One region of the Aeromonas popoffii genome, then DNA from elsewhere that is predicted to be linked to it. Evidence: predicted binding sites of a transcription regulator. Region 1 holds the regulator's gene; the other holds the start of a gene.

The links. Region 1 encodes NrdR, which represses ribonucleotide reductase genes. Its sites were predicted from a motif close to CACNNTATANNGTG; they were not measured.
Region 2: nrdA (class 1a ribonucleoside-diphosphate reductase subunit alpha) is a predicted target of NrdR. The motif match lies at 2,508-2,521, and genes of this name have one in related genera.

What each region holds. Positions count from the first base shown of each region.
Region 1 is NZ_CP149129.1:3,527,126-3,542,464, reverse strand. Features, by position in the region: gene WJM78_RS16170 (hypothetical protein) at 1-237, shown strand, start outside; partial or broken gene WJM78_RS16165 (sensor domain-containing protein) at 263-2,714, opposite strand; gene WJM78_RS16160 (hypothetical protein) at 2,866-3,504, opposite strand; gene WJM78_RS16155 (hypothetical protein) at 3,494-4,633, opposite strand; gene WJM78_RS16150 (hypothetical protein) at 4,802-5,170, opposite strand; gene torD (molecular chaperone TorD) at 5,175-5,819, opposite strand; gene WJM78_RS16140 (GFA family protein) at 5,968-6,372, opposite strand; gene WJM78_RS16135 (hypothetical protein) at 6,396-6,683, opposite strand; gene WJM78_RS16130 (hypothetical protein) at 6,682-7,203, shown strand; gene glyA (serine hydroxymethyltransferase) at 7,208-8,461, shown strand; gene WJM78_RS16120 (hypothetical protein) at 8,571-8,999, shown strand; gene WJM78_RS16115 (NIPSNAP family protein) at 9,065-9,397, shown strand; gene nrdR (transcriptional regulator NrdR) at 9,532-9,981, shown strand; gene ribD (bifunctional diaminohydroxyphosphoribosylaminopyrimidine deaminase/5-amino-6-(5-phosphoribosylamino)uracil reductase RibD) at 10,083-11,192, shown strand; gene WJM78_RS16100 (riboflavin synthase) at 11,248-11,901, shown strand; gene ribBA (bifunctional 3,4-dihydroxy-2-butanone-4-phosphate synthase/GTP cyclohydrolase II) at 12,043-13,152, shown strand; gene ribE (6,7-dimethyl-8-ribityllumazine synthase) at 13,391-13,861, shown strand; gene nusB (transcription antitermination factor NusB) at 13,876-14,289, shown strand; gene thiL (thiamine-phosphate kinase) at 14,347-15,306, shown strand; gene WJM78_RS16075 (phosphatidylglycerophosphatase A family protein) at 15,303-15,339, shown strand, end outside.
Region 2 is NZ_CP149129.1:2,052,307-2,067,645, reverse strand. Features, by position in the region: gene gyrA (DNA topoisomerase (ATP-hydrolyzing) subunit A) at 1-461, opposite strand, end outside; gene ubiG (bifunctional 2-polyprenyl-6-hydroxyphenol methylase/3-demethylubiquinol 3-O-methyltransferase UbiG) at 663-1,379, shown strand; gene WJM78_RS09480 (HAD family hydrolase) at 1,379-2,065, shown strand; gene nrdA (class 1a ribonucleoside-diphosphate reductase subunit alpha) at 2,623-4,890, shown strand; gene nrdB (class Ia ribonucleoside-diphosphate reductase subunit beta) at 4,972-6,105, shown strand; gene yfaE (class I ribonucleotide reductase maintenance protein YfaE) at 6,179-6,499, shown strand; gene mltA (murein transglycosylase A) at 6,585-7,736, opposite strand; gene WJM78_RS09455 (DUF1289 domain-containing protein) at 7,887-8,138, shown strand; gene fruA (PTS fructose transporter subunit IIBC) at 8,244-9,980, opposite strand; gene pfkB (1-phosphofructokinase) at 9,977-10,966, opposite strand; gene fruB (fused PTS fructose transporter subunit IIA/HPr protein) at 10,966-12,066, opposite strand; gene cra (catabolite repressor/activator) at 12,363-13,349, shown strand; gene WJM78_RS09430 (aromatic amino acid transport family protein) at 13,787-14,980, shown strand; partial or broken gene WJM78_RS09425 (IS1-like element transposase) at 15,289-15,339, shown strand, end outside.

The DNA.
Region 1 (15,339 bases):
CTTGCTGCTCCCCAGCCCAAAGAGTTCCCCGTGACTCGCGAGCAGGGCGGCTCGCCAGCAGTGCGGGAGCGTATTGCCGATCAGATGGGCAATGCATTTCTGGCGCGCAAGCCCCCGGTGACAGTGACGCTTCGACAGCCCGACTTACGTTACCCTCAGGATGCCTTGCTGGCTGATTCGCATCAGGCTCGTAGTGAGGTTTGGGATACAGAGTTAGGGTTGACGTTCAACGAATAAGTGATGTGCCCGGTTCTATCCCAGGTCAACACCAAACCCCCTTGCTGGGGGCCAGTTGAGCGGCCAGATGGGGCTCGGTCAAGGGATGGCTGAACAGATAGCCCTGTCCCTCCTGGCAGTGCAGGGATTGCAGAAACTGGCGCTGAGCCTGGGTTTCGATCCCCTCGGCGGTGACCGCCATGTTCAGGCTGTCTGCCAGGTTGATGATGGTACGGCACAACTCCCGGCTGTGTTTGTCATCCGGTAGGGCCTGCACGAAGGTGCGGTCTATCTTGATGCGATCGATGGGCAGGCTTTTCAGCAGGCTCAGGGATGAGAAGCCGGTCCCGAAGTCGTCGATGGCGATCTGCACCCCCCAGCGCCTTCAGGCGGGTGAACAGCTGCATGCTCTGATCAACCCGCTGTATGATGCTCTCTGTGACCTCTATCTCCAGCCGATCCGGCGGGAAACCTGTTTCCGCCAGAATGGCGGCGACCCGTTCCACATAGCCAGGAGTACGCATCTCCCGCACCGAGACATTGACCGAGAGCCGTGGTACCGCCAGGCCAGCCGCCAGCCACGTCTGCCCCTGCTGACAGGCGGTGCGCATCACCCACTCCCCAATCTGCTCTATCAGACCGCACTCCTCGGCCACCGGGATGAAGCGAGCGGGGGCTATCATGCCCTCGTTGGGATGTTGCCAGCGCAGTAGAGCCTCCAGCCCGCTCAGGCGGTTGCTGTTCAGGTCCGTCAGTGGCTGGTACATGATGCAGAGCTGATGCTGTTCTATGGCCTTGATCAGTCCCTGCTCCATGCTCATTCGCTCACGGAGCTGCTCGGCCATGTCGGGGGTGTAGAACAGATAGCCGTTGCGGCCCCGGCTCTTGGCCTCATACATGGCGTTGTCGGCGGCGCTGACCAGGGCATCCGGGTTCTGGGCGTGTTCAGGGTAGAGGGCTATGCCGATGCTGGCGGAGACGGCGACCTGCTCGTGTGCCAGCTCGACCGGCTCGCGCAGGCGGGCCAGCAGCTGATCGGCAAGCCGTTCCAGCTCTTCCTGCTGCTCGAAATAGGGGATCAGCACCAGGAATTCATCTCCACCGAGCCGGGTGGCAACGTCGTTGTGGTGCAGGCAGAGGCGGATGCGTTCGGCCAGCAGCTTGAGCAGCTGATCCCCCGCCCTGTGGCCCAGGTTGTCATTGATTAGCTTAAAGCCGTCCAGGTCGATGAACAGCAGGGCGAGTCGCTGCCGGTTGAGCTGGGCTGTCTTGATCTCCAGTTCGAGCCGCTCCTGCAACAGGTTGCGGTTGCCGAGCTCGGTCAGGGGATCGTGATAGGCGAGGTGATTGAGCTGTGCCTCGGCCTTGCGGATGGCGCTGATGTCGGAGAAGGCGATCACGTAGTGGGTGATGTTGTGGCGATTGTCGTAGAGCGCGCTGACGTGCTGCCAGGAGGTGAAGTAGCCGCCATCCTTGCGCAGGCATATCATCTCCCCGTGCCAGGCATGGCTGCCGGGCTGCAGGGTATGCCAGGGGTAGTCGATACCGGTATGGCTGCGCGGATGCATGATGGATTCCGGCGACTTGCCCACGACCTCGTTCGCTTCATATTGGGTCATGTTGCAGAAGGCCGGGTTGACCGAGATGATCTGGCGCTGGCCATCCATGATGATGATGCCCTCGGCCGTGGTTTCGAATACCACATTGGCCTGGCGCAGCTGGTCTTCCTGAATGCAACGATCGGTCGCGTTGTGGATCACCCCCATGATGCGGTGCCCCAAACTGTCGGGGGTCGCCACGTGAAGGGTGTGAAGATCGATCCAGCCCCGCACCTGATCGGGCCCCAGATAGCTCAAGGTCAGATGAAGGGGGGCCGTGCCTTTGAGCGCCGATCTGAGTTGCTCCCCCGAGACCGGGTCGAAGCGCTTGATGAACTGATCCATTCCCCCTTCAAACTGATGGGCCTGCGTCCCGAGCAGACGTTCAACCTGGCCATCAAATTGCAGCCGATCCTCTGCCACATACCACTCCCAGACCCCGACTTGGCCGGCGCTCATGGCCAGTTGCAGCCGTTGCTGCGCCTCGACCAGCTCGGTCACATCCCGCACTATGGTCAGGATGCCGTCAGGTGTGCCCTGCTCATCCCGCATGGGGCTGTAAATGGCCTGCCAGTGCCGTTGCTGGCCCTGATGCGCCTTTGTCTGACCACTCAGGCTCAGCGTCACCTGGGGGACGCTGCTGCTGATGATCTGCTGGAACAGGGGTTCCAGTACTGGCGCCAGAGTCGGCAATATCTCACGCAAGTATTTGCCGTAGTGATCCTCACGGGAGAGGCCGTTGATATCGGCGAGTGTCTGATTGACGCTGCGGCAGCGAAAATGGCGGTCGAACACACCTATGCCAAACGGTGCCAGCTCGAACAGTTGCTGCAGTTCATTTGGATTCATATGACCTGTTTTTGGTGAGGCAGGCATGAATTCGGATGTCTCTTCGCACATGATGGTTCCTGAATTGACTTTATTGTCATTTAAGGTGTTATCAGTATGGCATGAAGCGCTTTGGAGGGAAGAGAGAGGGGCTGTATTTGCCCCCTCTCTGGTGCCTGACGTGTTCAGGGGTTGGTTTATCAAAGGTGGAGTGGTGGGGGCGCTACCAGTGGAAGCGATAGCTCAGGGTCAGGCTCACCACCGGCTGCCAGTCATGCTCCTTGATCAGCCACTGCTTGGCCCCTAGCTCAGTGCCCAGTCGCCACTGCTGCCAGGCCCAGCTGCGCTCGAGCGTGAGCCCCCAGTCCCGCCAACCCGAGTTGGCATCATAAGCTGCCATGTGAGCCTGACTGCCCCGCGTTAGCCAGAGGTTGAGGGAGAGGGCGGCCGGCAGCGGCAGGCTGTGCTCCATATACCAGATCTGGCCATAGCGACCGGTGACATCGTAGAGCTGGCCCAGGGTCAGCTGATGATCCTCATCCAACTGCCAGCCGAGGCGCCAGAGCGCGCTGAAACGAGTGCGATCGACCACCTGCATGGTGCTGACCCCCACGGCGAGGAAGCTCTTTTGGTAGAGCGGCAAGGCCAGTCCCGCACTCTGTCCATCGGCAAAGATCAGGCCAACCAGGGTCTCCCGTTCATGGGTGAGCCAGAGCTGCATGCTGGCGTCGGCACTGCCCCCGGCCTGATTGCTGCCGAGCTGCCACTGGCTGCCCACTTGCCACAGGTTGTCCGGCTCCTTGGCTGACAGGGGCAATGCGAGGGCCGGGGCCAGTAGTAGCCAGCGACGGCTACTTGCCATAGAGCCGCAGCCAGTCTCTGTCTTGATGCATGCCCATCAGGTGGCAGATGATACCGGAGCGCTGGAAGGCGTAGATAAGAAACACGCTGGTGGCACTGAGTGCCATGATGAGGCCGAAGCTGTTGGGCAATATGGTGCCCTGGCGAGCGGTCCACCACAGCAGCAAGGGGCCCCACAGGTGCACGAAGATGCTCTTGTGGAAGATGAAAACGGTCAGCGAATACATGCCTATCCAGTTGAGCGGGCGCCAGCACAGGCGGATGTTGCGCTGATGCAACCAGAGCACGACACCGATCACCAGAAACTCCATACCCCAGATCCCGGCGCGGCCGGTCATGTCCATCGCCAGCTCATGCTCGTTGGCATAGATGTCGTTGAGTTCGACGGAGCTGCGTTCGCCAAACACAAGGTAAACAGCGAGGGCGATGAGAGAGAGGGTGAGCACCAGGCCGTTGAGGCGATCCCGCCACTGGGGACGCTGATGCCAGCACCAGCCATACAGGAAGCCGAAGCAACCGCTGGCCATGAAGAGATCGAGGCGGGCATCGAGCTCATAGTCAGGGTGCACATGCAGCTTCATCCAGCTGTCGATGTGGCCGAGCAGGGTCTGCACGCCGAGTTGATCCAGCAGCAGGCTGAGCAGGGTCAGCAGCAGCATGCCGCGCATACCGAACCAGGCGTAGACCAGCGAGAAGAGCGCCAGCAGGCACATCCACAGCATGACCGGATAGAAAGAGATGGCCTCGCCGAAGTTGGGGGCTATGACCAGTCCCTCGACATAGAGCACCAGAATGATGCTGGCAAACAGCACCAGCTTGCCGGCCAGCTGCGGTTTGAAGCTGGCTTGATCGCGACGGCTCAGGTTGAAGGCCGCCAGGGCCAGATAGATCTGGCTCACCCAGGGAATGAGCCAGGCCGAGACCTGTGCCGTGGTGTGATCCATGGGCAGCAGATGGCCAGCCATGGCCTTGTGCGACAGATAGAAGCTGTCCCACAGGGCCTGTTCCCGGTTGAAGAAGTCGATATACCAGTAGTTGAGGTAGCCGGTGTAGTGTTCGAAGACGGCCATGAAGATGACGAGCCCTCGCAACAGGTCGAGACCCGTGATGCGTGAGTCCTGTGGAGGCATGGGGTTGCTCCTGTATCGGTGGAAAAGGAGCGGCACTATAACGGTTGCAACAAAACTGAATGGGAGCTGAATGTAAGCGGATGTTACCGTCGTTCGTCACACCCGCCTTGCGATAGCGGGGGATCTTCGGATCCGGCTGTCATGATTTGTAATACTTTTGGCGGTTCTTCAGCCCTTCTGGCGGCCGAATGCCTGAATGCCGCGCACCAGCACCAGCAGGCCTAGCACTTGGAAGGGCAGGGAGAGGGCGAGTAACAGCAGCCAGTGGGCCTCGCTGCCGCTGGCGTTGATGAAGTCTATCCAGGCGACCAGCAGGGTGAGCATGCCCGCTATCTGAAAACGACGGCGCAGCACCACTTCCACCCCCAGATTGGCGAGATAGAGGGTCAGCAGTATGCCGCCAAAGCCGGTGAGCTGTGCCGTGCCGTAGATCTCTCTATCCGGATTGAACAGCAGGCTGATCAAGGGGGTCAGACCCTGCTCCTGCGGGATCAGGGCCAGCAGCCAGCAGGCGATCAGTAACAGGGCTGTTTTCATCGGCTCAGTCGGCGGAACGGGCCGGTTTGACCAGGCTGAGGTAGTTGGCATCCATGGTGAGGAATACCCCCAGCAGGCGGGCGCTGGCGCCATAGAAGCCGAATGGATCGGCGGCGCGGCAGGTGGCCTCAAAAAGGGGGAACCAGGCCAGCAGATGAGTGTGCAACAACGCTTCTTGCTCGCCGAGCCACCGTTCACGCTGATCGGCACTGGCGGCTTCGGCGGCGCGTATGATGAGATTGCCCATCAGATCAAGTTCGACGCCCAGATGATCGACCGGCTGCGGGTACTTGGCACCGACGTCGATGGCGAGCCGTGCCAGTCGTTCTTGCATGCGCACCAGGGATGCCACCGTCAGATGGGCGGATTCATAAGGCTGAACGGCCGGGTCGGCCAGAAACAGCGCCTTGAAATCGGCGGTCAGGGCTCGGGCCCGATCCGGGCGCACCAGCAGGCGGGCGATGGCCTCGTTGAGTTCGGTGACGGCCGGGCGCATGGGATCCAGCGTGGAGAGGCTCTTCAGGAAGCTTCGCACATCGTAGCTGTCGTATTCGGCGATCTGTTCATCACTGAGCTCGGCGCTAAACAGGGTGGCAAACCACCAGTACAGTTCGGCCCGACGTTCGCTAGTGGCCAGAAATTCCTGCATTTTTCCTCCGTGGATGGCAAGCGGGAAACAGAGTGAAACCGATTCTAACGGCTTTGGCAGAAAAGTTAACCCATAGGTGACAATTCGCCGAACAGGCCAGCAAAAACGCCGCCGGAGGCGACGTTTTCAGGGCATGTTGGTAACGACGTCAGACGGTGGGGCGGGCCTCGAACTGCGGCAGCGCATCACAGATCTCGTGCCAGGGCGCCCTGGATCCGACGAAGATGTGGAAACCGGGTCGTTGGGTCGGCGCCTCGTTGAGAATGCCGAGGCGCAGGTTCAGCTTGCCGCTGCTTTGCTTCTGGCTGAACAGACTGGAGCCGCAGTGGCGGCAGAAAGCGAGGGTGGTCTCGGGGGATTTCTGAAAGCGGCTGATGGCCTCTTCGCCACGGGTGACCGTGACCTTGTCACCGTCCAGCCCGCCGACCGGGGCGTAATCGGCACCGGAGAACTTGCGGCACTCGGAGCAGTGGCAGTTGCCCAGGTAGTCGAACTGGTCGGGCAGGCTCAGGGCCACGGCGCCACACAGGCAGCTGGCGGTCAATAGTGTCATCTTGCGGTTCCTTGATTGATGGATCAGCGCTCTTCGCGGTAGAGCGCCTGCTTGCAACGGACGCAGATATGCTGGCGCCGAAAATCGGTCTGATGCAGCAGGCCGACGTCCAGTTGTTCATGATGGCCGCAATGAATGCAGAAGATGATATCGCCATCGACGGCCTCCGGATGGGCGGCCAGATACTGCTCCCAGGTGGGCAAGGCCTCCCACTGATAGGTAAAGGGGCTCTTGCGACTGCCGGTATAGTAGACCCAATAGAAAACAGCGAATACCGATATGATCAGAAAAAGCATCAGGTTATCCATCATGGCGTACTCCCGTGTTGAGCCGGTGCAGAGAAGAAAGAGCGAGGCGGAAGCGGGTCGGGAACATGGTGTTGCAATGGGGTGGCCAGCGATGGCTGGGCGGTTCAGCCAAACGGTCGTCCCTACCCACCCTTGGTCGGCAGGTGTGCTGGCGAAGGGTGAACGCCTTGCGCGGCATTTTTTGCCTCCATCTTGGCTGGGCAACCACTGCGTCACGCAAAGATGTTATCTATTAATAATCGCTATATCTATGATCCGGTTCTGGTTTTTTCTATTTTTTGTCTGCGTTTGTGGCTGTTGTCTGGGGTGTGGGGTAGTGAACAGCAAGGAAGAAGGCATGGGAACGAGCGCCTTGGCAGGCACGCTGGCGGAGGATTGGGGGGCGACGCGGGCCTCGATATTTGCGACACATTTTACATTGTTTAAACAAATTTTTGGGTGGTTGGACTGTCTCTTTGATCTCGCTCACGTTACAATGCCGCTGCCCACTTCACCTAACGCGCAAACGATTTTCAGGAGATAAACGGATGTTGAAACGTGACATGACCATCGCAGGCTATGATCCCCAGCTGTGGCAGGCCATCACAGACGAGACCCGTCGTCAGGAAGAGCATATCGAGCTGATCGCGTCTGAGAACTACACCAGCCCCCGCGTCATGGAAGCCCAGGGCTCCCAGCTGACCAACAAGTATGCCGAAGGCTATCCGGCCAAGCGCTACTACGGTGGTTGCGAGTATGTCGATGTGGTCGAAACCCTGGCCATCGAGCGCGCCAAGGAACTGTTTGGTGCCACTTACGCCAACGTGCAGCCGCACTCCGGCTCCCAGGCCAACAGCGCCGTCTATATGGCGCTGCTGCAGCCGGGCGATACCGTGCTGGGCATGAACCTGGCCCACGGTGGTCACCTGACCCACGGCTCCCCGGTGAACTTCTCCGGCAAGCTGTACAACATCATCCCTTACGGTATCGATGAGTCCGGCAAGATTGACTATGACGAAATGGAACGTCTGGCCGTTGAGCACAAGCCGAAGATGATGATCGGTGGCTTCTCCGCCTACTCCGGTATCGTTGACTGGGCCCGCATGCGTGAAATCGCTGACAAAATCGGTGCTTGGCTGTTCGTCGACATGGCGCACGTGGCCGGTCTGATTGCCGCTGGCGTCTACCCGAACCCGGTGCCCCACGCTCACGTGGTCACCTCCACCACCCACAAGACCCTGGCCGGTCCCCGTGGTGGTCTGATCCTCTCCGCCGCTGACGATGAAGATCTCTACAAGAAGCTGAACTCCGCTGTCTTCCCGGGCGGCCAGGGTGGCCCGCTGATGCACGTCATCGCCGGTAAAGCCGTGGCCTTCAAAGAGGCGCTGGAGCCCGAGTTCAAGACCTATCAGGCTCAGGTGGTCAAAAACGCCAAGGCCATGGCCGCGACCTTTATCGAGCGTGGTTACAAGATTGTCTCCGGCGGTACCGACAACCACCTGATGCTGGTGGACTTGATTGGTCGCGAGCTGACCGGTAAAGAGGCCGATGCCGCCCTTGGTAAGGCCAACATCACGGTCAACAAGAACTCCGTTCCTAACGACCCGCGCTCCCCGTTCGTCACCTCGGGTGTGCGTATCGGTACTCCGGCCATCACCCGCCGTGGTTTCAAGGAAGCCGAGTCCATCCAGCTGACCAACTGGATCTGCGACGTGCTGGACAACCACGACAACGATGCCGTGCTGGCCACCGTACGTGAGCAGGTGCTGGACATCTGCCGTCGTTTCCCGGTTTATGCCTGATAACGGCGTTAATCCGGTTTGAGGCCAATGCCACCTTCGGGTGGCATTGTTTTTTCTGTTTCGGCCCCGCTACGGGCGCCGAGTTCGTTCAGCAGACAGAGGAGGCAGCATGTCAGGCGAGCGCGCGAGTACAGATGAGGATCTGATCTTGTCCATCCGTGCCCAGTACCATTTTCGCGATAGTCCCGAGGGGTTACTGGCATGGGATGTGCGCCGTCTGGTACGGCGGAGCCGCGGGCTGCCGGTGCAAGCTGTGCCGCTGGCACAGATTGCCGAACTGGATTTTGAGCACTGGTATGGATACGGCGAGGCCAGACCCACGGTGCGCAGCATCATAGAGCACTGTCAGCTGATGCTGGCCGCCGATCTCGCCTATCCCATCATTCTGGACAGTGCGGGACGGGTCATGGATGGCATGCACAGGGTGAGCAAGGCCTTGATGCAGGGCCACACCCATATCGATGCCGTGCAGTTTGTGCAGGATCCGGCGCCCGATCACACTGGGTGTGATCCCGACACCTTGCCTTATGACGATTGAGCCTCTGGCCGATCGAATGGTGCTGTATGGGCCTTTTTACACCATTTTTAGCAGGAGAAAGCGTGATGAAGCGAGTGCTGGAGATCCGGAGCTATCGGCTCAAGGCCGGGAGCCGTGCGGCTTTTCATCGGCTGGTCACCGAGCAGAGTCAGCCCTTGCACCTTGCCTGGGGGATGGATGTGGTGAGCCATGGCCCCTCCTTGCATGATCCGGACGCCTATTTTCTGATGCGTGCCTACGATGACCTTGAGCATCTGAACCGCTCTCAGGCGGCATTCTATGGGACTGAGGCATGGCAAGCAGGCCCGAGAGAGGCCATTGTTGCGCTGATCGAGGGTGATGCAAATACAGTGCTCTGGTTGCCAGTGGCGGCCATAGAAGCGCTGCGCACGTGCTGATACGGTTAAAGTGCATCTGCGGTGACATATTGTTTTTCTGGGCTTTTACCGGCTTTCAATGGCCGTGCTACACTGGCCGACCAAGATCCTGACCCTGCGGGGCAGGTGCCTTTTCAGTTAACGCCGGAGGTCAGATGCATTGCCCTTTCTGTAGTGCCGTTGATACCAAGGTGATCGATTCCCGTCTGGTGGCAGAAGGCCATCAGGTGCGCCGCCGTCGTGAGTGTCTGCTCTGCCACGAGCGTTTCACCACCTTCGAGATGGCCGAGCTGGTGATGCCCCGTGTCATCAAGTCCAACGGCTCCCGTGAACCCTTCAATGAAGACAAGCTGCGTGCCGGTATACTGCGTGCACTGGAGAAGCGGCCGGTGAGCATGGAGGCCATCGAGAAGGGGGTCAATCACATCAAGTCCTGCCTGCGGGCCACCGGTGAGCGCGAAGTCGCCTCCCAGCTGGTGGGTAATCTGGTGATGGACGAGCTCAAGAGTCTGGACAAGGTTGCCTACATCCGCTTCGCTTCCGTCTATCGCAGCTTCGAAGACATTCGTGAATTTGGTGAAGAGATCGCCAAGCTGGAGAAGTAGAACAGCTCGCCAAGTTGGAGAAACAAGCTTCCCCAACGTCCGATTACGATGCGCTAATCGAACCTGCAACGCCCATTTTATCGCTTTGAACGGGAGCCCAGATGTTTAGTCAAGATGATTACCAATGGATGAGTCGGGCCCTCGAACTGGCCCGCCGTGGCCGCTATACCACGGCGCCCAACCCTTGTGTCGGTGCCGTGTTGGTGAAAGCTGGCGTGGTGGTCGGTGAGGGGTGGCACAAGCGTGCCGGCGAGCCCCATGCCGAGGTCTATGCCCTGCATGCCGCCGGTGAACAGGCCCGTGGCGCCACCGCCTATGTGACCCTGGAGCCTTGTTCCCACCATGGCCGTACCCCGCCCTGCGCTGAGGCGCTGATCAAGGCCGGGGTGACCCGGGTGGTTGCCGCCATGGTCGATCCCAATCCCGAGGTGGGCGGACGCGGGCTGCGCATGTTGTCTGAGGCCGGTATCAAGACCGACTTCGGCCTGCTCAGTGCCGAGGCCGAGGCACTCAATCCGGGCTTTTTCAAACGGATGCGCACCGCCTTCCCACAGGTGACGGTCAAGCTCGGCGCCAGCCTGGATGGTCGCACCGCCATGGCAAGCGGCGAGAGTCAGTGGATAACGGGTCCCCTGGCCCGTGCCGATGTACAGCGGCTGCGGGCCCGTCACGATGCGGTGCTCTCCAGCGCCGAGACGGTGCTGGCCGATGGCGCCTCGCTGACCGTGCGTTGGGACGAGCTGCCCCCCTCGGTCAAGGCCAGCTATCCCAAAGAGACCCTGCGCCAGCCGCTGCGCGTCATCGTCGACTCGCAAAACCGGCTCACCCCGGACTTGCCCCTGTTCCAGAGCACAGGCCCGGTCTTGCTGGCCCGCCACAAGGCTACCGGCGACTGGCCGGCCTGGGTGCAGCAACTGGAGCTGCCGCTGCTGGACGGCAAGTTGGATCTGGTCAGCCTCTTTATGCTGCTGGCCAAGCAGCACATCAACTCCGTGCTGGTGGAGGCAGGGCCGCGGCTGTGTGGCGCCCTGCTGAACAAGGGGCTGGTGGATGAGCTGGTGCTCTACCAGGCGCCAAGACTGATGGGGGATGAAGGGCGTGGCCTGTTCCATCTGCCCGAACTCACCCGGCTGTTCCAGGCGCCCAAGCTCAACATCAAGGATGTGCGGCTGGTGGGGCAGGACATTCGCATCACGGCGAAAATAGCCTGATTTCTCAATGTTTATCGGGGGCCAGTGTGGCCCCGTCATCAGCAAGGTGATCTGCATGTTTACCGGAATTATCGAAGCGGTGGGCACCCTGACCGAGCTGCGTCGCCAAGGCGAGGATATGGCCCTCACTGTGCACGCACCTAGCCTCGATTTCAGCGATGTCAAACTGGGTGACTCCATCGCCACCAACGGCGTCTGCCTCACCGTGGTTGCGCTGGGTGACCAGCGCTATACCGCCGACGTGTCGCTGGAGACCCTGTCGCGCACCGGCTTTGCCAAGGCCAAGGTGGGCGATCCCGTCAATCTGGAGAAGGCGCTGATGCCGACCTCCCGCTTGGGCGGTCATCTGGTCTCCGGTCATGTGGACGGGGTGGGGGAGGTGAAGAGCAAGTCCAGCAGTGGCCGCGCCATCGAATACTGGATCAAGGCGCCGGGCGAGCTCTCCCGCTACATCGCCGAGAAAGGCTCGATTGCGGTGGATGGCATCAGCCTGACGGTCAATGCCGTGCAGGGGGACGTGTTCCGCCTGACGATAGTGCCCCACACGGCGCAAGAGACCACCATCGCCCGCTGGAAACCGGGTCATCGCGTGAATCTCGAGGTGGATCAGATAGCTCGCTATCTGGAGCGCCTGATGCAAGGCAAGGCCCATGACAGTGCATCATCGTCCCTGACGTTGGAAAAGCTGGCCCAGTCCGGCTTCCTGTAACGGCCTATGCCGCGGGAAAACCGCTTTCTGTGATCCCGCTCCGATTGAAATGGGGCCTTGTGCCCCCATCTAGAGCAACATAATCCCGTATCAAGCCGAGCCGGCAGGCTCAATCCCAGAAGCATGTTGATGGAGTAGCCTATGGCGCTGAGCACAACCCAGGAAATCATTGCCGATATCAAGGCTGGCAAGATGGTGATCCTGATGGATGACGAAGACAGGGAGAACGAAGGGGACCTCATCATGGCCGCCTCCTGTGTCCGCCCGGAGGATATCAACTTCATGGCCCGTTACGGCCGTGGTCTCATTTGCCTGACCCTGACCCGGGATCGCTGCAAGCAGTTGGCGCTGCCGCTGATGGTAGATCGCAACAATGCCCAGTTCTCCACCGCCTTCACCGTCACTATAGAAGCGGCCGAAGGGGTGACTACCGGCATCTCCGCCGCTGATCGCGCCGTCACAGTACAGGCAGCGGTTGCCCCCAATGCCAAGGCAGCCGATCTGGTGCAGCCGGGCCACATCTTCCCGCTGATGGCGCAGGATGGCGGTGTGCTGACCCGTGCCGGTCACACCGAGGCGGGCTGCGATCTGGCCCGGCTGGCCGGTTACGAGGCGGCTTCCGTCATCGTCGAGATCCTCAACGAGGATGGCTCCATGGCGCGCCGTCCTGACTTGGAGATCTTCGCCGAGCAGCACGGCATCAAGCTTGGCACCATTGCCGACCTTATCGAATACCGCAACCAGCACGAGACCACGGTCGAGAAAGTGGCCGAGTGCAAGCTGCCTACCGAATACGGCGAGTTCGATCTCATCACCTTCCGCGATACTATCGACAATCAGGTGCACTTTGCCCTGAAAAAGGGTGAGATTCAGGCCGACCAGCCGACGCTGGTGCGGGTGCATCTGCACGATGTGCTGAGCGATCTGCTGCTGACCGACCGTCACGCAGCCCGTAGCTGGCCGCTGCCCAAATCCATGGCCCGCATCGCCAGTGAGGGCGGGGTGCTGGTGATTCTGGGGGCGGAATCCCATGGCGAGGAGCTGCTGGCCCGGGTCAAGGGCTTTGAAGCCGCTGACAAGGGGCTGGCACCGGAAGGGGCCAAGTGGCAAGGCACATCGCGTCGGGTCGGCGTGGGTTCCCAGATCCTCAAGACGCTGGGGGTTGGCAAGATGCGGCTGTTGAGCTCGCCGAAGAAATACCATGCCCTCGGCGGTTTCGGCCTGGAAGTGGTGGAGTATGTCGGGGAATAAGCGGGTTCGGTAGCTGGCTCAGCGCCTGCGGCTGAACTTGTCCAAGAAATACCCTCGTCTCTTCAGGCGGTTTCCGCCTGGAGGTCGTTGAATGCGTCGCTGAATAAGCGCGTCGTCCGAATGAGATTGCGATCATGGCCGCCCATCGCGGCTGTGGTTTTTGTCGTGGGTCTGTTGTGCTAGAATGTGCGCACTTTTGACTCCGGCCCCTTTTGATTGCACAGATACAGGATTTCCAATGAAGGTTATCGAAGGAAATATCGCCGCTCCTGAGGCGCGCGTTGCTATTGTCGTTGCCCGTTTCAACAGCTTCATCAACGAAAGCTTGGTGGACGGTGCTGTGGACGTACTGAAGCGTCAAGGTCAAGTCCAGGACAGCAATCTTACCCTGGTACGAGTGCCGGGCGCCGTCGAAATTCCCTTGGCTATCAAGAAGCTGGCCAAGAGTGGTCAATACGACGCCATAGTCGCGCTGGGCACTGTCATCCGTGGCGGCACCTATCACTTCGAGCTGGTGGCAAGCGAGAGCAGCAAGGGCATGGCCCAGGTAATGATGGAATATGAAATTCCGGTTGCCTTCGGCGTGTTGACCACAGAAAACATTGAACAAGCCATCGAGCGCGCCGGTACCAAGGCGGGTAACAAGGGTGCAGAGGCTGCACTGAGCGCGCTCGAAATGATCAACGTCCTGAAACAGTTGGACGTGTAACGAGGAGAAGTACATTGAAACCGTCCGAGCGCCGTAAAGCCCGCCATTGCGCCACCCAGGCCATCTACCAGTGGCAGATGACCAGGGCCAACGTGGGCGACATCGAAGAGCAGTTCAAGATAGATCAGGACACCAAGGGTGTGGACCTGAACTATTTTCGCGATCTGCTGTTCGGGGTAGCCCTCCACTGCAACGAGCTGGACAAGGTGTTTTCTCCTTTCCTCTCTCGTCCGCTGGAAGAAGTGGACATGGTGGACAAGGCGATCCTGCGTCTGGCGACCTATGAGCTGACCCGTCGTGATGATGTGCCGCCGCGCGTGGTGATCAACGAAGCGATCGAGTTGGCCAAGGCCTTTGCTGCCGATGACAGCCACAAGTTTGTCAACGGTGTACTGGACAAGGTGATCAAGACGCTGGCCAAGCGTTGATCCTGCTGTCCGTCAGCATTAAGAGAGGAGCCAGCCTAACCGCTGGCTTTTTACTGTATGGGTGAATTTGAGCTGATTGATAAGTACTTCAAGGTCCCCCACGCCCGCAAGGACGTGGTGATGGGCCCCGGAGATGACTGCGCCCTGCTGACCCTGCCGGCCGATACTCAGCTGGCGGTGAGCACGGATACGCTAGTGAGCGGCGTTCACTTCTTCCCCGACATGGATCCGGTGGATCTTGGCTACAAGGCGTTGGCGGTCAATTTGTCCGACCTCGCCGCCATGGGCGCCGAGCCGCGCTGGGTGTCGCTGGCACTGACGCTGCCCGCCATCAACGAACCCTGGGTCGCCGGGTTTGCCGAGGGTTTTCTCGAGCTGGCCGAATACTACAACGTGGCGCTGGTGGGCGGGGACATGACCCGTGGCCCGCTCTCCATCACCGTCTCGGTGAAGGGATCCGTCCCCGCCGGTCGCGCCCTGATGCGCCGCGGTGCCAAGGTCGGTGACGGCATCTATGTCACCGGCACCCTGGGAGATGCCGCCCTGGCGCTTTCCCATCTGCTGGGTAAGCGCAGTCTCAACGAGAACCAGCTGGCTGCCGTGCTGCCACGGCTTGACCACCCCCATCCCCGCATTCTGGCAGGGCAAGCCCTGCGCGGGCTGGCGAGCAGTGCGCTGGATCTTTCAGATGGACTTTCCTCGGATCTCGGCCATATCCTCAAGGCATCCGGCGTGCGGGCCCAGATCGATCTCGATCTGCTGCCCCTGTCGCCCGTGCTGCAGGATGCGGTGCCCGAGCAGGATGCCTGGCAACTGGCGCTGGCCGGTGGCGATGACTACGAGCTCTGCTTTACCGTGCCGCAGGAGTATCGTGGGGCGCTGGATACGGCGCTGGCCAACTGTGGCGTCAAGTTCACCCGCATCGGTCGCATCGTGGCAGGCGAGCCGGGTATCGACTACCTGAGAGGCGAGCAAGGGCTCGAACTGCAACTGAAAGGGTGGGATCACTTCGCATGACCTTTTTTATGATAAGACCCGAGCTGAAAAGGC
Region 2 (15,339 bases), 1.5 Mb from region 1:
ATCTCGGTGCCATCATAGTTGGGCACCCAGTCCACGGTCTCTTTGTCCAGATCGGCCAGCAGCTCGTGGGAGATGCGGGCCATCCGCACTTCGGTGTAACGCATGGCGGCGGCGCTGTCGCCGTCGACCGAACCGAAGTTGCCCTGACCATCGACCAGCATGTAGCGCATGGAGAAATCCTGCGCCAAGCGGACGATGGTGTCATACACGGCAATGTCGCCGTGCGGGTGGTATTTACCGATTACGTCACCGACCACACGGGCCGATTTTTTATAGGGCTTGTTCCAGTCGTTCCCCAACTCGTTCATAGCAAACAGAACGCGGCGGTGAACCGGTTTCAAGCCATCACGCACATCCGGCAGAGCTCGTCCTACGATCACGCTCATGGCGTAATCAAGATAGGAACTCTTGAGCTCTTCTTCGATGTTGATCGGCGTGATCTCTCTGGCCAGATCGCTCATAGAAAGCCTTAATCCCTAATTAGTTGTTCTTTGGCTTAAACAGCGCGTCATGGTAACACACTGAGCCAAATACCTTAAGCCACAAATCCGGATAACAAGTCGGGCTGGTGTGACAAAGTGTGTCCGTTATAATGCCCGCCAGGACAATAGATTGCGCCCAAGTCTTGCTACCTGCGCGCCCTGCCACAGGATCATCAGAAAATGAATAGTGATGCCAATGTCGATCTGACAGAAATCGCCAAATTTGAAGCCATCGCCTCCCGCTGGTGGGACATGGAGGGCGAGTTCAAGCCACTGCATCAAATCAATCCGGTGCGCCTTGACTGGATCACCGACAAGAGCGGCGGCCTGTTTGGCAAGCAGGTCCTCGACATCGGCTGCGGGGGCGGCATCCTCTCCGAGAGCATGGCCCGTCGGGGCGCTCGCGTGATGGGCATCGACATGGGCAAGGAGCCGCTCGGCGTCGCCCGCCTCCACGCCCTCGAGCAGGGCGTGGAGCTCCAATACCAGCAGATGACGGCGGAGGAGCATGCCGGCCAGGCCCCTGGCCAGTATGACGTGGTCACCTGCATGGAGATGCTGGAGCACGTGCCGGATCCGGCTTCAGTGCTGCGCGCCATCGCCACCCTGGTACGCCCCGGCGGACGGGTGTTCATCTCCACCATCAACCGCAACCCGAAAGCCTATCTGATGATGATCCTGGGGGCCGAATACCTGATGAAGATGATCCCCAAGGGCACCCATGATCACAAAAAATTCATCACCCCCGCCGAACTGTGCCGCATGGGTGAAGCGGCGGGTCTGTTGGTGCGGGACATGAGCGGCGTACACTATTCGCCGCTGACCGGCCAGTTCAAACTCGGCAAGAACGTCGACGTCAACTACATGGTGGAATTCATCCGCCCGGAGCAAGGCTGATGGGCGACTCTCACCCGGCGCCGCTGCGCTGCGTGCTGTTTGATCTCGACGGCACCTTGCTCGATACCGCACCTGACTTGGGCGCGGCCGTCAACCATGTGCTGGTGAGCGAAGGCTTTGCCCCGCTCTCTGATGCCATCATTCGCCAGACCACCTCCAACGGGGCGCTCGGGCTACTCAGGGCCGGGCTTGGCGATGAGCTGCTCGAGGAGCTGGGCGCCACTCGCCTGCGCGCCGCGCTGCTCGACTTCTACGCCGCCCACCTGTGTGTCGGTACCCGTCCCTATGAGGGCATGCTGGAGCTCATTGAATGGCTGGACGAACGCGCCCTGCCATGGGGCATAGTCACCAACAAGCCGGGCTTTCTCACCGAGCCACTGCTGGCGGCCTTGCCCGAGCTTGCCAGCTGCGGCGTGACGGTCAGTGCCGATACCCTGCCGGTACGCAAGCCCGACCCCGCGCCCATGTTCTTCGCCTGCGACCAGCTAGGGGTCGAGGCAGCCCACTGCCTCTACGTAGGGGATCATGTGCGCGACATCGAAGCGGGCCGCAACGCCGGTATGCGCACCGCCGTCGCGGGTTGGGGTTATCTGAGCGATGACGAGGATCCCGCCGACTGGGGCGCAGATCTGCACTTTGATACGGTACAGGCCCTGCACCACTGGCTGCGTTACGAGGTAACCTGACCCCATGATCCGCCTGGTCACAGGCATTGATGGATCATAAAGGCAGTTTTGTTGCCAAAAGAGACCTAATTGAGCACCACCCGCTGGGGCATACGGGTACGCAAGGATGCGATGGGAGGTCAGGAGTGATCTCCCATTTTTGCCGTTTGGCAACCGCTAACCGACAGGGACAGGACACCTTTTGACCCAGGCTGCACAAGGGATAACCAGACTGAATTTGCTAGTAAAAACACCCCGTTTTCGCAAGCAAAAAAAGTTATTTAAATTTTCCATGTTCGATCATCAGGCTTGCATTTACCGGATCGGACGCATGAAAACCCACTCACTGTGAGCAGCCACTAACATGGGTCGCAACACCCACAATTTATCCACAGCTAATGCCTTATCCACAGATTGCAAAGCCGGGTAGACCTCACTATCTTGTAGCTCGAACTTAAAATAACACTATATCTTGTGATTCATCGCACAACATGCCCCCGCTCCCGCAGTCGATCACGACCAGGCGGTCAAGGCCGTGCGATGGTTTTTCGGGAATCAACTACAAAGGTCATCAGCCAATGAACTTGTTTGTGACGAAGCGTAACGGCCACAAAGAACCCATCGATCTGGATAAAATTCACCGCGTGCTGGATTGGGCCGCCGAGGGACTCGACAACGTGTCGGTATCCCAGGTGGAACTCAAGTCCCACATCCAGTTCTATGACGGTATCCGTACCGCCGATATCCACGAAACCGTCATCAAGGCCACTGCTGATCTGATCTCCGAGCAAAGCCCGGATTACCAGTACATGGCTGCCCGTCTGGCCATCTTCCACCTGCGCAAGAAAGCCTACGGCCAGTTCGAACCGCCCCATCTCTACCAACACGTCGCCCGTCTGGTAGACATGGGCAAATATGACAAGCACCTGCTGACCGACTACACCCAGGCCGAATTTGAGGCGCTCAACGAGCACCTGGATCACTGGCGTGATATGGACTTCTCCTACGCCGCCGTCAAGCAGCTGGAAGGCAAGTACCTGGTGCAGAACCGCGTCACCGGCGAGATCTACGAGAGCCCGCAGTTCCTCTACATCCTGGTAGCAGCCTGCCTCTTCTCCAAGTACCCGAAAGATACCCGTCTGGACTACATCAAGCGCTTCTACGATGCAGTCTCGACTTTCAAAATTTCCCTGCCGACGCCCATCATGAGCGGCGTGCGGACCCCGACTCGCCAGTTCAGCTCCTGCGTGCTGATCGAGTGTGATGACAGCCTGGATTCCATCAACGCCACCGCCAGCGCCATCGTGCGTTATGTCTCCCAGCGCGCCGGTATCGGCATCAACGCTGGCCGTATCCGTGGTCTGGGTAGCCCCATCCGTGGTGGCGAAGCGTTCCACACCGGTTGCATCCCCTTCTACAAATACTTCCAGACTGCGGTCAAATGCTGCTCCCAGGGCGGCGTGCGCGGCGGGGCGGCCACCCTCTTCTATCCGCTGTGGCACACCGAGGTGGAAAGCCTGCTGGTCCTGAAAAACAATCGTGGCGTGGAAGAGAACCGGGTCCGTCACATGGACTACGGCGTGCAGATCAACAAACTGATGTACCAGCGCCTGATCAAGGGCGGCGACATCACCTTGTTCTCACCATCCGATGCCCCTGGCCTGTACGATGCCTTCTTCGCCGATCAGGACAAGTTCGAGGCGCTCTACGTCAAGTACGAGCAGGACCCGGCCATTCGCAAGAAGACCATCAAGGCGGTCGACCTCTTCTCCCTGATGATGCAGGAGCGTGCCGGTACCGGTCGCATCTACATCCAGAACGTGGATCACTGCAACACCCACAGCCCGTTCGATCCGAGCGTGGCGCCGGTACGCCAGTCTAACCTCTGCCTCGAAATCGCGCTGCCGACCAAGCCGCTCAACAACGTGGATGACGAAGAGGGCGAGATCGCCCTGTGCACCCTCTCCGCGTTCAACCTCGGCGCCATCGAGAAGCTGGAAGATCTGGAAGAGATGGCCGATCTCGCCGTGCGTGCCCTGGATGCCCTGCTCGACTATCAGGATTACCCGCTCAAGGCTGCCCAGAAAGGCAGCATGAACCGTCGTACCCTGGGGATAGGCGTCATCAACTACGCCTACTACCTGGCCAAAAACGGCGCCCGTTACTCCGACGGTTCCGGTCTGGCGCTGACGCACCGCACCTTCGAGGCGATCCAGTTCTACCTGCTGAAAGCCTCCGTGCAGCTGGCCCGCGAGTTCGGCCCCTGCCCGGCGTTCAACGAGACCACTTATGCCCAGGGCATTTTGCCCATCGATACCTATAAAAAGGATCTCGACAACCTGTGCAACGAGCCGCTGCACCTGGATTGGGAAACTTTGCGTGAAGAGATCCGCACTGTGGGTCTGCGCAACTCCACCCTGACCGCCCTGATGCCAAGCGAGACCTCCAGCCAGATCTCCAACGCCACCAACGGCATAGAGCCGCCGCGCGGCCTGGTATCGGTCAAGGCCTCCAAGGACGGTATTCTCAAACAGGTGGTGCCCGAGTATCATCGCCTGAAAGATCAATACGAACTGCTCTGGAAGCAACCGAGCGTCGATGGCTATCTGCAGTTGGTCGGTATCATGCAGAAGTTTGTGGATCAGGCGATCTCCGCCAACACCAACTACGACCCCGCCCGTTTTGAAGGCAACAAGGTGCCGATGAAACAGTTGCTCAAGGATCTGCTGACCGCTTACAAATACGGCCTCAAGACCCTCTACTATCACAACACCCGTGATGGTGCGGATGACGCACAAGCCGATATGCAAGATGACGGTTGTGCCGGTGGGGCTTGTAAAATATAAGCCATTGCAAGATCTGACAACCGGGCGGGAGCGACAAGCTCCCGCTCTCCTGTTTAATCCATTTAATACATTCTGGTAACCATGGCCTATTCAACTTTCTGCCAAACCCAAAACGACCAGCTCAAAGAGCCGATGTTTTTTGGCCAATCGGTCAATGTGGCCCGTTATGATCAACAAAAGCACGAAGTGTTCGAGCGACTGATCGAGAAACAGCTCTCCTTCTTCTGGCGCCCGGAAGAGGTCGATGTCTCCCACGACCGCATCGACTATCAGGCCCTGCCGCCCCACGAGCAGCACATCTTCATCTCCAACCTGAAGTACCAGACCCTGCTGGATTCCATCCAGGGTCGCAGCCCCAACGTGGCGCTGCTGCCACTGGTCTCCATTCCGGAGCTGGAAACCTGGATCGAGACTTGGGCCTTCTCGGAGACTATCCACTCGCGCTCCTACACCCACATCATTCGCAATATCGTCAACACCCCGGCCCAGGTGTTTGACGACATCGTCACCAACGAGCAGATATTGAAGCGCGCTGGCTCCATCAGCTGCTTCTACGACGATCTGATCGAGGCGACCGCACTCTACAACCTGCACGGTGAAGGGACCCATAGCGTCGCCGGACAGATGCGCACCATCACACTGCGCGAGCTGAAGAAGAAGCTCTACCTGTGCCTGATGAGCGTCAATGCGCTGGAGGCGATCCGCTTCTACGTCAGCTTCGCCTGCTCCTTTGCCTTCGCCGAACGCGAACTGATGGAAGGCAACGCCAAGATCATCAAGATGATCGCCCGCGACGAAGCGCTGCACCTGACCGGCACCCAGCACATGTTGAACCTGATGCGCACTGGCCAGGACGACCCCGAGATGGCCGAGATTGCCGCCGAGTGCGAGCAGGCCTGCTTCGAGATCTTCAAGGAAGCCGCCATTCAGGAGAAAGAGTGGGCCGAGTACCTGTTTCAGGACGGTTCCATGATCGGCCTGAACAAGGACATCCTCTGCCAGTACGTGGAGTACATCACCAACCTGCGCATGAGTGCGGTCGGTCTGCAGTCAGCCTTTGCCGGCGCCAAGCAAAACCCGATCCCCTGGATCAACACCTGGCTGTCCTCTGACAACGTGCAGGTCGCCCCGCAGGAAGTGGAAGTGAGTTCCTACCTGGTCGGCCAGATCGACAGCGAAGTACATGCCGACGATCTCGGTGACTTCGAGCTGTGAGTCAGCTACCCGATATGCTGGTCGACCTGATCGACAGCGAAGTACACGCAAATGATCTCGGTGACTTTGAGCTGTGAGTGACGCCACCAACACGCTGGCCACTGCCCCGCAGCCTGCAACACAGCAAGAGGCCACACAGGCGCCGCTGGTGCAGACCCGCGACGGTACCCTGCTCGCCCATCCCGGCGAGAGCGTGTTGGAGACCCTGGAGCGCCACGGCCATCATGTGGAGTTCCAGTGCCGCAGCGGCTATTGCGGCGCCTGCCGCACGCCCTTGCTGGCAGGCTCGGTGCACTATGCCAATGTGCCGTTGGCATTCGTCTCCCCAGGCGAGTGCCTACCCTGCTGCTGCAAACCGGTCGGGGCCATCCGGCTGGACATCAGGAAAGGCTGACGCAGCAAGCACCACACGCGTTGCCAAACAAAAAGCCGCCGGATTTGACTCCGGCGGCTTTTTTATTGCGGCTAACTGGTTTGACTCACAGCCAGGGGGCGGCGGTCGGCCCCTGGTGCAGGCCCAGCTTCCAGACCCGGCCAAAGTGCTTGTAGTGACCGGCGGCCACACCGGCCTCCTCACCCATGCCATGGTAGAGATCCAGGTGCCCCTTCTTCACGGCGCCCCCCACATCCAGCGCGATCAGGAGCCGCAGCTGATGTTTGCCGGTCCAGTTGCCCTCTTTGTCGAGCAAGGGGACTTCAGCTAGGATCGGCGTGCCCATCGGCAGCAGGGTCTTGTCAGCCGCCACGGCCGCCAGCGGCAGCAACGGAATGCCGGCCGCCCCAATCACGTCATTGGTGGGACGACGCTCAAAGAAGACATAAGAAGGATTCTGCTCCACCAGCTCCTTGACGCTCTCCTCCGGTTTGCTGTTGGCCCAATCCTTGATGGCCTTCATGGACATCTTCTCCTTGGGCACCTCACCCCGGTCGATCAACACCCGGCCGATACTCACGTAGCCATGACCATTCTTGCCGCTGTAACCCAGGTATTGCAGCCGATCGTCATCGCCGTAGTGGACAAAACCTGAGCCCTGTACATCCATCAGGAAGTTGTCGATGAGGGATTTGCTGTAACCCAGCTCCAACCCACGGTTGGCCAGGGCCCCCTGATGGATCTCGGCCCGGCTCGGGCAACGGCCACCGCACTTGGGCATGGCATAGATGGGGTACTTGTACTTGGCATCCGGGCGATGACGCACCTCCAGTACCGGCGAGTAATAACCGGTAAACAGCACGTTGCCCATGCGATCGGCGCCACCCATCTGGGCCAGGCTGATGCCGTACTGGGTGATATGGGCCGGGTTGCCGCCATTGGCCACCCAGCGGGAGAGCTGGCTATAAAGCTCGCCATAGCGACGGGTCATCTTGCCGGAACGCTCCAGCACCAGCTGGCTCTGGGGACCAAACTTACTGAAGTCAGCGTGCTGGAGACTGTTGACACCTTCTACCCGCACCAGATCATCCGGCAGGGGGCCGTCCAGATACTGCTTGCCCAGATTGACCGGCACCTCGCAGTTCAGAAAACATCTGGCATCGGGTTTCTTCTTGGGCACCGGTGCTTGCTCAGAGTTGCCCGCACAACCGGCCAGCCCCAGCACTGCGGCGGTCAGCCAGTACGCATGTTTATTCATATGTCCTCATGTAACACCAAGCCTCATGCTTGGCGGGGAAGATGCCAAATTTGCAGGGGGAAAGCAAACGCCATCAGCCCCTTGGCAACAGATTTCTCCTAAGGGGATCTTCTGGGTTATAACAAGGTAACAAGGTGTGAGAGGCCATGGATGGAACAGCTCGAGATCTTCCCGCTGCAGAGCCCCTGCATCGGGGTATGCGAAGTGAACAACAAGGGCTACTGCAAGGGCTGCCTGCGCAACCGGGAGGAGCGTTTCAACTGGCTCACCATGACCCCCACCGAGCAGCAGGAGGTGATGCGCCTGTGCCGTGGTCGCAAGGCCCGGGTGGACGCTGCGCGTCGCAAGGCACAAGAGGCCATCCAGGCCAGTGAGCAAGAGCAGGCCGGCTGGGACTTTTGACTTTTCCCCACTATCCTCCCCCTCTTTTATCCCTTTCTCATCAGCCACAAAAAAGCGGCCCGCAGGCCGCCTTGTCAATAATTGCATTTATTTACGTTGCACCACTCAGGCCGTCGCCAGCTTGCCCTGCGCTTCACCGCGCTTGAGCATGGCGTAGGAGACACCGGTCAACAGCGAGCCTGCCGCAATCGCCACGATATACAGCATGACGTTACTGATGGCGTGGGGAATAAAGAGCACGAACAGACCGCCGTGGGGGGCCATCAGCTCACAGCCAAACAGCATGGAGAGCGCACCGGTCAGGGCGCCGCCGACCATACAGGCCGGGATGACGCGCATCGGATCCTTGGCGGCAAACGGGATGGCCCCCTCGGAGATGAAGCACAGACCCAGCACAAAGGAGGCTTTACCCGCTTCCTGCTCCGCCTTGATGAACTTGGTGCGTGCCAGGAAGGTCGCGATCCCCATCCCCAGTGCCGGTACCATACCGGCCGCCATCACAGCCGCCATCGGGGCGTAGGTTTTGGAGGCCAGCAGACCCACACCAAAGGCATAGGCCGCCTTGTTGACCGGACCGCCCATGTCGAAGCACATCATGGCGCCAAGAATGACACCCAGCAGCACGGCGTTGGCAGAGCCCATATTATTAAGGAATTCGGTCATGGCATTCATGATGCCAGCCACCGGACCACCCACCACGTAGATCATCACCAGACCGGTAAACAGGCTGGCAAACAGCGGAATAATGAGGATGGGCTTGAGCGCTTCCAGGGTCACCGGCAGACGTACCTTGTCGCTCAGGTACTTGGCGCTGTAACCGGCCAGAAAACCGGCCACGATACCGCCAAGGAAACCGGCGCCCAGCGAGCTTGCCAGCATACCGCCAATCATGCCGGGCGCGAGACCCGGGCGGTCAGCAATGGAGTAAGCAATGTAACCGGCCAGCACCGGGATCATAAGGGCAAAAGCCGAGCCGCCACCGATCTGCATCAGGGCGGCGGCCAGGGTGCCTTCTACCTTGAACGCTTCAATCCCGAACACGAACGAGAGCGCGATGATAAGACCGCCCGCGACAACCATCGGCAACATGAAGGAGACACCGGTGAGCAAATGCTTGTAGGGGCCTGCTTTTTCCTCTTTCTTGGGCTGGCTGCCGCCACTGTGGCGATAGAGTGTCGCCTCATTCCACGCCTTGTCGAGCTCGGCGCGAGTTTTCTTGAGCGCAGCGCCCGTGCTGGTGCGATAGACCTGCTTGCCATCGAAACGGGCCATGTCCACTTCGATATCGGTGGCGAGGAACACCAGATCGGCAGATGCAATATCCTCGGCAGTCAGGGCATTTTGGGCACCAACCGAGCCTTGGGTCTCGACGCGGATCTGGTAACCCAGCTGCTTGGCCATGGTCTCGAGCGCTTCCGCCGACATAAAGGTGTGGGCCACCCCGGTCGGGCAGGCGGTCACCGCCACGATGCGCTTGCCAGCGGCGGCCGGTTTGGCGGCAGCATTGGCAACGGCGGAGTCGGCTTGATGGCGATAGACGCTGGCTCCGCTGGTGGCTGCCTCCAGCAAGGCGGCCGGATCCTGCAGGGCGAGATCCATACTCCCCTGATAGACCGGCTTGCCATCATAGGCGGCGAGATCCACCGGGGCGCTTGCCACGACCAGCACCAAATCGGCTGCGGCAATCTGCTCCTTGTTCGGCACCTGACGGGGTTGCACGCTGGCGCCGACGTCGAGGGTGAGCTCCCAGCCTGCCAGTTTGGCCTGCTGTTCTATCCGTTTTGCAGCGAGAAAGCTGGTGGCTATGCCCGCTGGGCAAGCCGTAACCAAGATTGCTTTCATTGGGCATCTCCTGAGTTTTTCATTGAGGGGGTATTGCATTGAACCGGTGCCAGATCATCCAGACGCTGTACGCGCACCTGCTCAAGTAAGGGGTTGAGCACACTGATATCGCTAAAACCGACCGCCACCTGACTGACTGCCAGTGCCGAAACGGCGGTCGCCAGACGCAGGATCTGCTCCGGCGCCCAGCCAAGACTCAGACCGTGGGTCAGCCCCGCCACCAGTGAGTCGCCGGCACCGACTGTGCTGATGACATTCATACGCGGCGGAATGGCCTGCCAGGTGGCATCAGGACCAAACCAGACGAGGCCATCGGCGCCATTGGAGATCACCACATGGGCGATACCCTGAGTCTGTAACTCGCGGGCGCAAGCGGCCTGCTCGCTCAGGGTCTTGATGGGACGACCGGCCCACTGGCTCAGCTCCTCCAGATTGGGTTTGATCAGGGTCGGCGCAGCCTTGATGCCTTCGCTTAAGGCCGCGCCGCTGCAATCGAAGATCACCTGCTTGCCTTTGGCCTTGAGCAAGCGAATAAGATGGGCGCAGTAACTGGGGGCCACCCCTTTGGGCAGGCTGCCCGCCAGCACGAACCACTCGGCTTGCGGTGCCAACTCGTCGATGGCCTGCTCCAGGGCACTCACTTCCCCTTCGTGAATGGTGAGCCCCGGCAGGTTGAGATCGGTCACCCGGCCCGAGTGCTCGGAGAGCTTGACGTTGATACGGGTGCTGCCCGCTACACGCACAAAGTGATCAGCCAGCGCGCGCTCTGTAAACAGGGAAACAAAACTCTGCTCATTGTCAGCGCCAAGCCAGCCGGTCACGCCCACGTCGCGGCCCAGATCTTTCAACACCATGGCGACGTTGATCCCCTTGCCCGCGGCGCGTAAGGACGCCTCGCTCACCAGATTCACTTCACCAAGGTTCATCGCCTCGAGACGGGTAGTGAGATCGAGCGCCGGGTTGAGGGTAATGGTGACAATCTTCATCAGTGTGCCCCCTCACCCAGACCGGCAGCGATGGCCTCGCCGATCCCCTTGAGGGCCGCTTCGGCATCCACCCCTTCGGCGCGAAACGCCAGACGGTGACCGCACTTGACGCCAAGACCAATGACCTTCATCAGGCTCTTGGCGGAGACTGCTTCGCCGCTACCGTCCAGATTGGCAACGCGAATGTCTGATTCAAACTCTTTGGCTACCTTGACCAGCATGGCACCCGGACGGGCATGCAGGCCGTGGGGGTTAATGATGGTGAAGGTCTCGGCAAGACCACTCGCGGGCCCGGCCTGCAGCATGGCCAGCCCATCGCTGCCCGCCAGCGTTGCAAGTTGACCGGCGGCGGCCAGTTTGGCCAGATTCTCAAGTTGCGGCAGATGGCTGCTATCTGCGGCACACAGCAGCAGCATGGCGCTGACCGGCAGATCACCTGCGGTGAGTGCATTGCTCGGCGTTGCCAGCACCCAACCGGTCTGGGCGGCTTGCGCACGAGCCAGCCAGATCCCCTCGCCCAGATAGGCGGGATCGCTTGCCAGCAGCGACGTCACCATGGTGGCATCGCCCCAACCCGCTGACTTGGCGCGGGCGGCAGCACCCAACAGCAGTTGGTCGCGATCATCGGCCGGGAAATCCGCCAGGGTCAGGTATTGCGCCTCTTTCGCAGCCGTGGCGCCGGTCAGGATGTTGATGATGGTGTCGGCATCAGTGGCCTCTTTCAATTGCGCGGCAGCCTGCTCATCACCCAGCACATGGGTGAGCTGACGCAAAATGCCCAGATGCTCGTCGGACTTGGCGGCAATACCGATGGCGACATAGGCAATCTGCCCCTCATCCCACTCGATGCCCTGGGGGAACTGGGCCACCATGACACCGGTGCTTTTCACCAGATGGCGGGTGTCGGTGGTGCCGTGAGGAATGGCGATGCCGCTGCCAAGATAGGTAGCATGCTGCGCCTCGCGGGCCAGCATCCCATCCACATAGCCTGCTTCTACCAGACCGGCTTCGGTCAGTTTGCCTGCCAGCAGTGCAATGGCTTCCGACTTGGTCGCCACCGACTGTCCCAGCAAGATTTGCTCTCGCGCCAACTTCAACATAGAGACTCTCCATCAGGTTCCGGCCGCGCCGGTACAACACAATTGAACATTCGGGTAACTCGCCTGCTGACAATAGACAAGATCGGGGTTGATTGTGATCGTGGCCCGATTTTCAGGCCACTGTGCCTATTCGTTACTGACAGGCTGAATCGTTTCACCTACACTCAGACTGAATCGTTTCAGCGGATTGATCAAGTACCCACCAAGGGTGCTTTTCAATGATATGATCCTGCGCACACTTTTCGGTGCCCTCACCCGGCAGTGACCGTGGGCCTTGCAACTCAAACAGAGCCAATATGATGAAACTGGATGAAATCGCCGCCCTCGCCGGTGTCTCGCGCACCACGGCCAGCTATGTGATCAATGGCAAGGCCGACCAATACCGCATCAGCCAGGCTACCCGCGACAAGGTGATGGCGGTGGTCACCGCTCACAACTATCAGCCGGATAGCCGTGCCGCCTCCCTGCGTGGCGGCCAGACCAAGACCCTCGGCTTTATCCTGCCTGACCTGGAAAACGCCAGTTACGCCAAGCTGGCCAAGCGGCTGGAACAGGGGGCGCGGGCGCAGGGCTATCAGCTGCTGATCGTCTGCTCGGAAGATGATCCCGCCACCGAAAAAGAGCTGGCCCAGATGTTGGTCAGCCGCCATGTGGATGCCCTGCTGGTCGCCAGCTGCCTGCCGCCGGACGACCCCTTCTACGGCAAATTACAGGCGCAAGGCAGCCAGATCCTCGCCATCGACCGGGCCATGGCCGCCGACCAGTTCGTCACCGTCGCCAGTGAAAACGAGAAGGCGAGCTTTGATCTCACCAGCTCCCTGCTCACCCCCGCCCTGCGCCATATCGCCTTGATCACCGCCCTGCCAGCACTCACGATCAGTGAGGAGCGCAAAGCAGGCTTCGAACAGGCGGTTGCCAGTCACAGCGCAGCGCGCCACCTGTGCGAGGGCGATCACTTCTCCCGCCTCGAGGGGTATCGCCTGATCAAGGCGCTGCACCAGCAGCTGGGCCAGCTGCCGGAGGCACTGATCACCACCTCCTATATCCTGATGGAGGGGGTGCTCGACTATCTCTTGGAACAAGAAACCGATATGAGCCAGCTCGCCATGGCCACCTTCGGGGACGATCGGCTGCTCGACTTCCTCCCCTTTGGCATCAACTCCCTGCCCCAGCAGCACGATGCACTGGCCAGTCAGGCGCTGGAACTGGCGCTCAAGGCCGTCAACGGCGAATACCAGAGTGGCTTGTACTACGTCAGCCGCACCCTCAAACGCCGTCGCTGACCACCTCGCTGCCGGGCCGATTTACCCCATAAGTTCGGCAGCGTTGCTTCTCTTCATCCCATGCCCGCACACTCTCTGCCTGCGGCAGTCAACCCCTCCCAAACCCGATGCCTGGCGCCTTTGCAAGAATGGGCGCCCCCTGCCCCAGCCTATTTTTTCGGCACTTAGTCATGTCTGTCATCTTTTATTGCCACTTATTGCCACAAGCCAGCACAAGATCCGCATAAAAGGGATTGTTTCCGTTATTTTGATCCGCTAACGTGGCAACCATCTTTTACAACTGACAGGTTTTAGGTACAGATGTTCCCGTTCCGATATTGCTAGCCTCCGGCCTTATCCCCGGAGGCGCCTTCTGATCACGCCCATTGGCCCTCTTGTTGACGTAAACACTGTGCACCACTGGTTTGCACTGACACCGCTACTTTCGGATGGATAACATGAACACCAAAACCCTGGGTTGTACCCTGTTGATTGCTGGCACCACCATAGGCGCCGGGATGCTGGCCCTGCCGCTGGCCTCCTCTTCCCTTGGCGGCCCTGCCACCCTGATGCTGATGGTCGGTCTCTGGGCCCTGATGGCCTTCACCGCCATGTTACAGGTGGAGGCGAGCCTCAACACCGGCAAGTGGTACCTGCACCAGCTGGCGGATCATCTGCTCGGTCCCTGGGGCAAGCGCATCGCCTCCTTCTGTATCCTGATGCTGTTCTACTCGCTGGCTTCCGCCTACATCAGCGGCGGCAGCAGCCTGCTGGCACAAGCGCTGGCCGATGCGGGCATGACGCTGACTCAGGAGCAGGCGGCATGGGCCTTTACCCTGCTGTTTGGCGGCATGGTCTGTGTCGGTACCAAGCAGGTGGATTACCTCAACCGGCTAATGTTCACCGTGAAGTTGGTGATCATGGTGGCGGTGCTGGCACTGCTGCTACCCCGCGCCGAAGGGCAGCACCTGCTCTCCATGCCGCTGGGTCAAGGCTTGCTGCTGGCGGGCCTGCCGGTCATCTTCACCTCGTTCGGCTTTCACGGCTCCATTCCAAGCGTGATGCTCTACCTTGGCGACTGCCCCAAGCAGCTGCGCAGGGTCTTTGTGTGGGGCTCTGCCCTGCCGCTGATCCTCTATGTGCTGTGGCAGGTGGCGATCCTCGGTCTGCTCGGCCAGCAAGCGCTGCTGCAAACCGGCGGTGCGCTCGATAGCCTGTTGGCCAACATCGGTCAACTGGTGAGCTGGCCCGCGTTTAATCAGGCGATGCACCTGTTTGCCGATCTGGCACTCGCCACCTCCTTCCTCGGAGTGACGCTGGGGCTGTTTGACTTTATGGCCAAGGTGACCCGCCGCAAGGACAACTGGCAGGGCCGCAGCCAGACCGGTCTTATCACCTTTGTACCGCCCCTGCTGTTTGCCCTCTACTTCCCGCAGGGCTTTATCATGGCGCTCGGCTACGCCGCCATCGCCCTGGCGATACTGGCGGTGCTGCTGCCGGTGGCGCTGGTATGGCAGAGCCGCAAACAGGCGCCCGCCCACCACTACCGCGCCCCGGGTGGCGTGGTGGCACTTGGTCTGACCGCCGCCATGGGCGTGCTGATCGTCGGAGTACAGGTCAGCGTCAGCCTCGGGATGCTGCCCGCACTCTAATACTGACCGGTATGAAATGGTCCATATAGCAAAGCCCCGCCAACGGACATTGGCGGGGCTTTTTGATCGTGACAGGGTCAAGCTCACTGCAATGACGGAAAACTCAGACGCTTAATGGATCTTGGCTATGGATAATCCATCGACAATTGCACCTCAAGCCAACTGCAGAGTCACAGCTTGGTCAACAACTGGGTACTGCTGATTGACATCCGGACCATGTGTTATTTTTAAAAACCATTGCCCTTCAAATGTAAATAAAGGAAAGGAATTAGAATATCTTCTTCAAACATAGATAACTTATCTTGGTGATGATTTTGAGACTCATATCTTCATGGCATCCATCCTCGTTTACTGCCCTC